3 regions of the Rossellomorea sp. RS05 genome follow, and region 3 is predicted to be linked to each of the others. Evidence: riboswitches for the same ligand, from Rfam matches in the RefSeq annotation. Region 3 holds a riboswitch; each other region holds the start of a gene.

Region 1 (3,281 bases), on a different contig from region 3:
GAGGCCGACATTGGCAGAGCAGTGCATGGAAAGGATATCCGACTCAGGGAGAACGTAGTTCATGACGGAGAAGATCGACTTCTTCATTTCACCCGCATACTCCGTGCCGCCGATAAGGACGATTCGTTTCTCGAACGAAACGATGATGAATGTTTCAGAATGGGTCCCATCTACAGCAGGATCTGCCTTGAAATGAGGGGCAGAGACAATCGTGAATTCCGGTTCGTGACCGCTCAGCTCCCCGTCTTCGGGACGGATGAAGAGCTGATGAGCGAACAGATTATGCCACGCAAGCTCATTGATCACCTGGATTGGAAGGCGGTGCTTACGGTCGGCTCCCGCATACCCGTTGAACACGAACAGTTCTTCTTTTTGTTGAAGGTAATCAAGGACCTTTCCATACAATCGGTCGAAGGATTCTTCCGAGATCGGCTGATTGACCTTGCCCCATTCGATTTTATCTTTTGAGGAGGCTTCTTCAACAATGAATTTATCCTGAGGTGAGCGTCCTGTATATTTTCCTGTTTTGGCCCTGACGGCTCCGGATGAGGTCAGGATCCCTTCGTTTCGCTGAAGGATCTTTTCCACCAGCTGTGGGACGGATAATTGATGGTGTATGTTCTCGCCGTTCAGTAATTGCGTCAACCCATTTGATTTGCTCACAGTATTCATTCGAACCCTTCCTTTATGTGAATTTTAAGTAAGTTTGCTTCTCGATGATTAGTATAACACATTGAAGATATTAGTCTATACTATATAATCTTTTTTTTTGAAAAAGAATTAAAATATCCTAGTTTCATGCTCGTATAATCCTATTTATATGCGAAATATCGGATTAACGTTAACTATTTGGGTGATTGTGATGTCTTAATGGAAAAGGGGGAGGGGATGGTTAAACCTAGCAGGGAGAAAGTGTTGACACTCCGCCGTTGAACCGTTATTATTGTACCTTGAACGGATACTCTTATCCTGAGCTGGTGGAGGGAGCAGACCCTATGAAACCCAGCAACCTGCTATGAAATAGAGGGAAACAGAACGATTTTCCCAAAAGCGAAGGTGCTAAACTGAGGCAAGGTGCAAACCTTGAACGATAAGAGAGAAAAGGCGCGGCTAAAAGTTCAACCCTTTCCTCTGCATGCTTTCCAGAGGGAGGGTTTTTTATTTGACCTGCTACATGGCAATCCCCGGGTCCGATCCCGGCAGCGGGGCCGCTGTGTTTACTTCATACTACTTAGGGAAATGAGTACCGTATCTGCTTCGCTAAATTCGCCGGAAGCCACCGGCAAATGTGTTTAAGGAGGAACCTTGATGTCAACTAAACGTCGTCTGTTTACATCTGAGTCCGTAACGGAAGGACATCCAGATAAAATTTGTGACCAAATCTCTGATTCAATTCTTGATGCTATTCTTACGAATGATCCCAATGCGCGTGTAGCTTGTGAAACATCCGTTACTACTGGTCTCGTTCTTGTTGCCGGTGAAATCACAACCAATACGTATGTCGATATCCCGAAAATCGTCCGCGAAACCATCCGTGAAATTGGATATACGCGTGCAAAATACGGTTTTGATGCTGAAACATGTGCCGTCCTCACATCAATCGATGAGCAATCGGCTGATATCGCTCAAGGGGTGGATCAGGCCCTTGAAGCCCGTGAAGGACAAATGAGCGAAGAAGAGATCGACGCCATCGGTGCCGGTGACCAAGGTCTCATGTTCGGATTCGCCTGCAATGAAACGAAGGAGCTTATGCCTCTTCCGATCTCCCTTTCTCATAAGATCTCCCGTCGCCTGACTGAAGTACGTAAAGAAGAAATCCTTCCTTACCTTCGTCCGGATGGTAAAACGCAAGTGACGGTTGAGTACGATGAGAACGACAAGCCTGTCCGCATCGACACGATTGTTATCTCTACGCAGCATCACCCTGAAGTGACGCTTGAGCAAATCCAGCGCAATCTGAAGGAATATGTGATTGATCCGGTCGTTCCAAAAGAATTGATCGACGAAAACACAAAATACTTCATCAACCCGACTGGTCGCTTCGTTATCGGTGGACCTCAAGGAGATGCCGGTCTGACAGGCCGTAAGATCATCGTTGATACGTATGGTGGATACGCCCGTCACGGCGGTGGTGCATTCTCTGGTAAGGATGCTACCAAGGTTGACCGCTCTGCGGCCTATGCTGCACGTTACGTTGCCAAAAACATCGTGGCTGCAGGACTTGCCGAGAAGTGTGAAGTTCAACTTGCTTACGCCATCGGTGTTGCACAACCCGTATCGATCTCTGTCGACACATTCGGAACCGGACAAGTATCCGAAGATGTATTGGTGGACGTTGTCCGCAATAATTTCGATCTTCGCCCGGCAGGCATCATCAAGATGCTTGATCTTCGTCGCCCGATCTACAAACAGACGGCTGCTTACGGTCACTTCGGACGTAATGACCTTGATCTTCCTTGGGAGCGTACAGACAAAGCAGACGCTCTTAAAGCAGAAGCGCTTGCTTGATTATCCTTATGAACTAAATAAGGCTGTAACATTCGTGTTTCAGTCATAGAAAAACCCGGACCGATTTGCCTGTGATATGGCAAATCAGTCCGGGTTTTTAATTTGGTCCAAGACCATGACGACTTTATTATTTCCAGCGGGTGATTGCTGGAAGAATGGCACCCCGCAGGCTTGCCGGGAAGGCTTTCGGATTATGCGAAGAAAGCGACGTCTTCCACGGAAGTCATGAGCGATATGAAGAACCTATACGGATCGTGTTCGTCATGTTATGGTCCCTTTTTCGTTTTCTCACTAACCTCTTTTTATTCCGGGTCCTTACAAACAATCCGAGTAATCTCCATCAAGTTGGGGTATCCCAAGTATAAGTGACTAGAGGGGCTTGGCGGCTTTATAATGCTGTGCTTTTTCCGCATACTCCCTTGAGATCCGCTCCATGTCCATGATATCGTCTTCATTCAACTCCCTGACCACCTTGGCGGGTCTGCCGAATGCAAGGGTGTTGGGAGGGATGACTTTCCCTTGAGGGACCAGGCTCCCGGCACCGATGAAGGCGCCTTCACCGATCTCGGCATTATCAAGGATGATCGACCCCATGCCGATCAACGCCTTTTTTCGGATTTTGCAGCTGTGCAGGATGACCGCGTGACCTACGGTGACTTCATCCTCGATGATCAGGGGGGTGTTCGGACTTTGGTGAAGCACGGAGTTATCCTGGATATTGACCTTTTTCCCGATCTTGGTCGGGGCGACATCCCCGCGGATGACGGAATTGA
Region 2 (3,281 bases), on a different contig from region 3:
GTATGAGGGCAGACACGTCCACATTCTCCTTCTTGAAGCGTGCCGTTCCCGCATCGATCTTTGAGAGTTTCAATAGGGAGGAGACGAGCCATTCGATCCGTTCAAGCTGGACCTGGATACGGCGTGTGAATTCCCGGCGTTTTCCTTCATCCAAGCCCGGATTCCTCAACAGGTCGGACATGACCATCATGGAGGTGAGGGGTGTTTTAAGCTGATGGGAAATATCCGAGATGGCATCGGTCAGTTTGAGCTTGTCTTCCTGGAGGCGTGAGCTGTTTTCCGATAGTCGGAGTGTCACCTTGTACATATCGGACTTCAGGATGCTGAGCTCCCCCTCATGGTTGTCCCGAACGTCGAGGGAGTAGTCTCCATTTGATATCTTTCGAAGGTAGTCGGAAAGCTTCCCGATTTCCCTGTAGCGCCAGGCTGTGTAAAGCATGAAGCTTGTGATGAGTAGGAGGGAGGTGACGGCTATGGCCACAGACGCTTGCAGACTTATGTAAGATGCGCAAATTGTTCCGATGACGGCGATGATCACGATCGTTACAAGGAACACCCGTATTTCTTTATTCCTCAGCATCAGCGGTCTCCTGCCTTATAGCCCATTCCACGGATCGTCTTAATGATACCGGGGTTCTGCGGGTCGTCTTCCAGTTTTTCACGCAACCGTTTGATGTAGACGGTGAGGGTGTTATCGTTGACGAAATCGCCTGCCACATCCCAGATTTTCTCAAGGAGCTGTGTACGCGTGAGCACCTGATCCTTGTGCTGGGCAAAAATCAGAAGGAGCCGGTACTCGAGGGCCGTCAGCTGGATTTCTTCGCCGCCCTTATATACTTTGCCTTCAGCCGGAAGGATCTTGATGTCGCCGAGTGTGAAATGGGCAGGCGTCTGCTTATCGTAGCGGCGTAGGACCGACTTGATCCGTGACATGAGTTCCCTGACACGGAACGGCTTTGTGATGTAATCATCTGCTCCCATATCAAGACCCATGACCACATTGACTTCTTCGTCCATGGCCGTCAGGAAGATCACCGGTTTATCGGTCTTTTTCTTTACGAGGGAGCACAGGTCATAGCCGCTCCCGTCGGGAAGGGACAAATCAAAGAGGAACAGATCAATCTCTGTCCAGCGGGTGTTGATCATGTCCTCAGCGGCAGCGACATTATGGCAAACAAATGTGCCGAATTGCTCGTTCTGCAGGGAGTATTCAAGTCCTGCTGCAATCGTCTTATCGTCTTCAACTAATAGAATATTCATAGTGACCTCCGGATCAATGATGATGTAAGCCTATCATATGGAAAATGGCAGGCTTCGTCAAAGTGGTGGCAGTATGAACAGGGACCAATGATTGGCGGAAATGAGCAAACCTTTCGAAAGGACCAAAAATAATTCGAGCCTAATCTTAAAGTGAAGGTAACGCTTACATGGTTTCCATAGGTGTGAATGGTAGTTGACACCCAACCAAATACCCATTATTATCTCTTATAGATGAAATCTTCAAAAATTATATAGTATTCAAATTATCAAGAGCGACCGAGGGATCAGGCCCTATGACGTCCGGCAACCTCCATATGGAACGGTGCTAATTCCTGCAGGATGGTTTTCATTCTGAGAGATAAGTCGATGATCGATATGCGATGCTTCTTTCAGCTGAAAGAGGCATTTTTTATTGGAAAAAGAGGTGAAGCGCAATGATCGAGATCAACCATCTTGTGAAAGAGTATAAAACGAAAAAGCAAACTGTGATCGGCGTCAATGACGTTTCCGTCAAGATTGAAAAGGGAGAAATCTTTGGAATCGTCGGGTATAGCGGAGCTGGGAAAAGCTCCCTCATTCGTTGCTTGAATCTGTTGGAGAGACCTACTTCAGGTGAGGTCATCATCGACGGACTGGACTTTACGAAGCTGTCTCCACGCGAGCTCAGATCGGCAAGGCAGAAGACGAGCATGATCTTCCAGCACTTCCACCTGATCAAGGCAAAGACGGTCTACGGCAATCTGGCATTCGCCCTGAAAGCGGCCAAGGTGCCAAAGGCTGAGATCCGGCCGCGTGTGGAAGAGCTTCTCGCCATGGTCGGCCTATCGGATAAGGCAGATGCCTATCCCGCTCAGCTGAGCGGAGGTCAAAAGCAGCGCGTCGGGATTGCCCGGGCACTTGCGAACAATCCATCCGTTCTTCTGTGCGATGAAGCAACATCCGCCCTCGACCCGAATACCACAAGGTCGATCCTGAAATTATTGAAAAAGCTGAACGAAGAGCTCGGACTGACCATCGTCCTCATCACCCATGAGATGGAAGTCGTCAAGGAAATCTGCGACCGGATGGCCGTGATGCAGGATGGACGGATCATTGAAGAAGGTCCCGTATATGATCTCTTCTCGAATCCGAAGGAGCCCCTGACCAGGCAGTTCATCGAGACGATCCTTCAGTTCGACCTGCCGGATCATTTGGCGAAGGCAAGGAAAGGGACGTTGATCAAGATCCAATTCAAAGGCTCCATTGCAGAAGAAAGCGTCGTGTCCGATGTCTTCCAGCGGTATCACGTGAAAGGGAATATCCTTCACGGGAAGATCGAATACATCCAGGAAGTGCCACTCGGGATCTTCATCATGGAATTGATCGGAGAACGCGCCGAAATCGATGCCGCCATCGAATTCATTACCCAGCGTACGCAAAGTCTGGAGGTGCTTGAAGATGCTGCCTGAAGCCATCATTGACATCTTGCCGGATCTGAATCAGGCATTTTTAGAAACATTGTATATGGTGGGGATATCCCTGTTGATTGCTGTTATCATCGGACTTCCCCTCGGAGTGCTTCTTTTCACAACGGATAAGGGGCTGTTCCTCGAAAACCGCTTCGTGAAATCCATCGTTGGATTCATTGTGAATATGGTCCGGTCGGTCCCGTTCATCATCCTTCTGGTGGCGCTCCTTCCTCTGACGAAGATCCTCACAGGGGATGTGATCGGACCGACGGCGGCTTCAGTCTCCCTATCCGTCGCTGGAATTCCGTTCTTCGCCCGGATCGTCGAAACCGCACTGAAGGAAATCGACAAGGGAGTCATTGAAGCATCGGTATCCGTCGGGGCGAGCCCGTGGATGATCATTAAGGATGTGCTTCTTCCGGAAGCCAAACCAGCTGTCATCCAGGGCGTCACCATCACGGCGATATCCCTTATCGCTTACTCCGCCATGGCGGGTACAATCGGCGGGGGAGGGGTCGGTGACCTTGCCATCCGGTTCGGATACTACCGATATGACAACACGGTCATGTTCAC
Region 3 (3,281 bases):
CCACGCTGAGGTGCAGTCCTTCGATTCCGTTGTCCAAGTCGGTAAACGGCTTGCGGAATTTCATGCGAAGAAGGTTGCGAAGGCCGTTGTAAGTGACGAATTTGATCTGGTAGCCATCATTCAGGATGCTCTCCAACGCGTCCCGATCCTCGGCGAGTTTCAGCAAAGCATCGAAGTTCCCTTCTGGATCGGCTTCCAACAGTCGCGTTGTATCTCCACTTGCTGCGGCCTCAAGCAGTATCTCGTTGGTGATGCCTTTTTCGCGGAGGGATTCGATGGCGTAGGCGTCCATCATCGTGATTTTGTAGGTTGTCATCTATGTATCTCCTATTCTTCTGTTAAGTTAAAAAACGTAGTGCTCGGCCAGTTTGATGAAGGCTTTGCCCGTGTGAACGAGTGCGCGTTCGTCGATGTCGAAGCGCGGGTGGTGATGGGAGTACTGGGTTGCCAGGTCATCGGTCCGAGATCCGACTCGGAAGAAGGTACCGGGCTTTTCCTGAAGGTAATAGGCGAAGTCTTCAGCGCCCATGGTCGGCTCGGACTCGGCCACAGGTCCAAGATCAGCGAAGAGGCGACGGGCAATTTCCGTTTCCTCCGGATGGTTATAGAGGGCCGGGTAGCCACGCAGATAGTCGATGCTGTGCGTCGCCTTGAATCCGGATGTGATGCCGGCGACAATCGAATGGATCTCTTCCTGGACCTGGTCGCGCACTTCGCCTTCGAATGTACGCACTGTGCCTTCGATGGTGACGTTGTCGGGGATCACGTTGAAGGCGGTGCCGGCTTTGAAAATGCCGATGGTGACGACGGCGGATTTCAGGGGATCGACCTTCCTGCTCACGATCTGCTGGAGGGCGTTGACGACGGTCGTGCCGATCACGAGTGGATCGATCGTCGTGTGCGGCCTTGCGCCGTGACCGCCGAGGCCATTGATGTGGATGGCGAATTTATCGACGGCTGCCATGCGGAAGCCTTCTCCGACGCCGTAAGACCCAAGTGGCAAATCCGATGCAAGATGGGCTCCGAATACATGGTCCACTCCTTCAAGCACGCCTTCTTCGATCATGAATTTGGCTCCGCCCGGCGGTGTTTCTTCTGCCGGCTGGAAGAGGAAGATGAGTGTGCCGTTGATGTCTTGTCCATATTGACTCAGCACCTTGGCAACAGACAAAAGGGCGGACGTATGCCCGTCATGGCCACATGCGTGCATCACGCCGGGATTCTTGGATTTGTACGGTGCGTCTTTTTCATCCGTGATCGGCAAGGCATCGAAGTCGGCCCGGAAGGCGATCGTCTTGCCCGGCTTCGCCCCGCGGAGCGTGCCGGTGATGCCGTTGCCGCCGATTCCGGTCTTCACCTCAAGCCCGAACTCACGCAGCTTTCTTTCGATGAAGCGAGCGGTTTCGGTTTCCTTGAAGGAAAGCTCGGGATTCTCGTGGAGATGCCGCCTCCAGCTTCGGGTTTCTTCAAAGTTTCCTTCAAGTTCTGTATACATCTCTTGTCTCGTCATGCTCTTCCTCCTTCTCTTCATAAAAAAAGACCTCTCCAAGAGGCCTCTTTCATCAGCCTCTTATCGTTCAGACGCAGCGGTCTGCTGGATTTGGCACCGTGGATCCGGTTGCCGAGGCTTCATGGGGCCAGTCCCTCCGCCTCTCTTCATAAGAGCATTGCACTATTCAGTTGAGTTCTTTCAAGACCCGGTCGATCGCATCCCTCAGCTTTGAAAGGGTCGGGTAGTCTTCCAGTTTCATATAGAACGTTTTTGAGAAGGTCTTCACATTGAAAAACAGGGTCCAGTAGGCCTCTTCCTCAAGTTCGGCTTTCTGCTTCTCAAGCATCTCAGGAAGTTTTTCCACCAGCGTTATGACTTCCCCCTCATCCATCCCCTGCCAGATCATCTGGAGGATCGGGACGAGGAGTCGCTCATCTTCATCATGGATATAGGCATGGTGGGACACCAACACCTTTTCCCATAGTGCTTTCAGCAGAACCGGGAACATATCCTGATCCACTTTCGGGTTCAGCACGAGCTCATCCACCATGTCGGCTGCGTGGGCGACACTGTGTGCCCATCCCTTTTCCTCGACGAAGCCTCGCACGTCCTGTTCCTGCTCCAGATATTCCACCGTGATATCGGCTGCTTCCTGAATCTTATCCTCTGATAGGAAATCGGCCTCTTTGTCCCGTCCAAGGACGAGTGCCATGAGGAGGGTCGTGAAGGCGCGCGTGAAGACGGAATCCGTCCCTTCCTCACCGATCCCCTTCATAAGAAGATGATCCATGGAAAGGTCGAGGAGATCCTTCAGGACTTCGGTATGGAGTCTGTCTTCCTCAATGATCAATCGGTAAAAGGTGGTGTAAATCAATTTGTCTCGGAGTACGGGATCCGGCGTCCCGATATGCTCCACCATGGCCAGGAGTACGTCCAGTTGTTTCCCTTCTTCGACATCCCCTTGCTGCAGGAGTGACTTTAATTCTGCTTCAGGTAAGAAGGTTTGACCTGTTACATCGCTCATTCGATTCTCTTGCCCCTTTGTGATCGTATTGCAGTCGAAGGACTGTTCTCTATCTCTACTTTTCTTTCCATACAATACCCAGGACATGTTCCGTTGAAACTGTTCCGCGTCTGTATGTGCCATTACTATTATTCATCGGCTAATCAGCACAGGTGTTTAGCAGAACGATGGTAAATTTACACAAATTCATTCACAGCATCCTCTTCCGACCGAACCTTGATTCCATGTCTTCTCAAGAGTGCGGTTGTCACACCTTCCCCCGGGATCTTCTCTCCGGAAAAATCCCCATTGTAGATTATGGAGCTGCCACAGGAAGGACTGTTTTCCTTCAAGACGATGTCCGTCGCCCCCATCTTCCGGCAGATGGCGAGAGTCTCAGCAGCACCGGCTACATATTGATCCGTCACATCCGCTCCTGAACGGTCCAGCACGCGAGCCGTTCCGTCGAGCACATCCTCACCCGTACCGCCCTGGATCTCGGCAGGCTCACGCGGGGTTTGGAATCCACCCAGAATCTCAGGGCATACCGTGACCGCCTTTCCCGACCTCACCATATCTCCAATCACTTCTTCAAGGCAGTCAGTTCCGTTGTATCGTACCTTCATGCCTGCAAGACATGCGCTTACCACCAGCATGACGATGCGCCTCCTCATGAACAACTATTCAATTCTTATTATTTCAAATTTTCAACCTTTGTACAACAGAAATAAAACTTTTGCCAATATCAGTAATAATGTCTCATGATGATTGCAGAATCGACAGACA

Evidence for each region. A riboswitch is a leader RNA that binds a small molecule or an ion and turns the genes downstream of it on or off. The one in region 3 is predicted to bind S-adenosylmethionine.
Region 1: linked by a shared signal. The riboswitch ahead of metK (methionine adenosyltransferase) and the one ahead of ABJ225_RS12155 (M20 metallopeptidase family protein) in region 3 are both predicted to bind S-adenosylmethionine.
Region 2: linked by a shared signal. The riboswitch ahead of ABJ225_RS20840 (methionine ABC transporter ATP-binding protein) and the one ahead of ABJ225_RS12155 (M20 metallopeptidase family protein) in region 3 are both predicted to bind S-adenosylmethionine.

What each region holds. Positions count from the first base shown of each region.
Region 1 covers NZ_JBDKWY010000003.1:326,769-330,049, reverse strand. The annotation lists gene pckA (phosphoenolpyruvate carboxykinase (ATP)) at 1-672, opposite strand, end outside; SAM riboswitch class I at 962-1,097, shown strand; gene metK (methionine adenosyltransferase) at 1,309-2,508, shown strand; gene ABJ225_RS11445 (gamma carbonic anhydrase) at 2,878-3,281, opposite strand, start outside.
Region 2 covers NZ_JBDKWY010000012.1:65,660-68,940, forward strand. The annotation lists gene ABJ225_RS20830 (sensor histidine kinase) at 1-580, opposite strand, end outside; gene ABJ225_RS20835 (response regulator transcription factor) at 580-1,260, opposite strand; SAM riboswitch class I at 1,521-1,625, shown strand; gene ABJ225_RS20840 (methionine ABC transporter ATP-binding protein) at 1,695-2,708, shown strand; gene ABJ225_RS20845 (methionine ABC transporter permease) at 2,698-3,281, shown strand, end outside.
Region 3 covers NZ_JBDKWY010000004.1:61,273-64,553, reverse strand. The annotation lists gene ABJ225_RS12160 (hypothetical protein) at 1-316, opposite strand, end outside; gene ABJ225_RS12155 (M20 metallopeptidase family protein) at 344-1,510, opposite strand; SAM riboswitch class I at 1,568-1,665, opposite strand; gene ABJ225_RS12150 (DUF2785 domain-containing protein) at 1,677-2,516, opposite strand; gene ABJ225_RS12145 (2-thiouracil desulfurase family protein) at 2,693-3,151, opposite strand.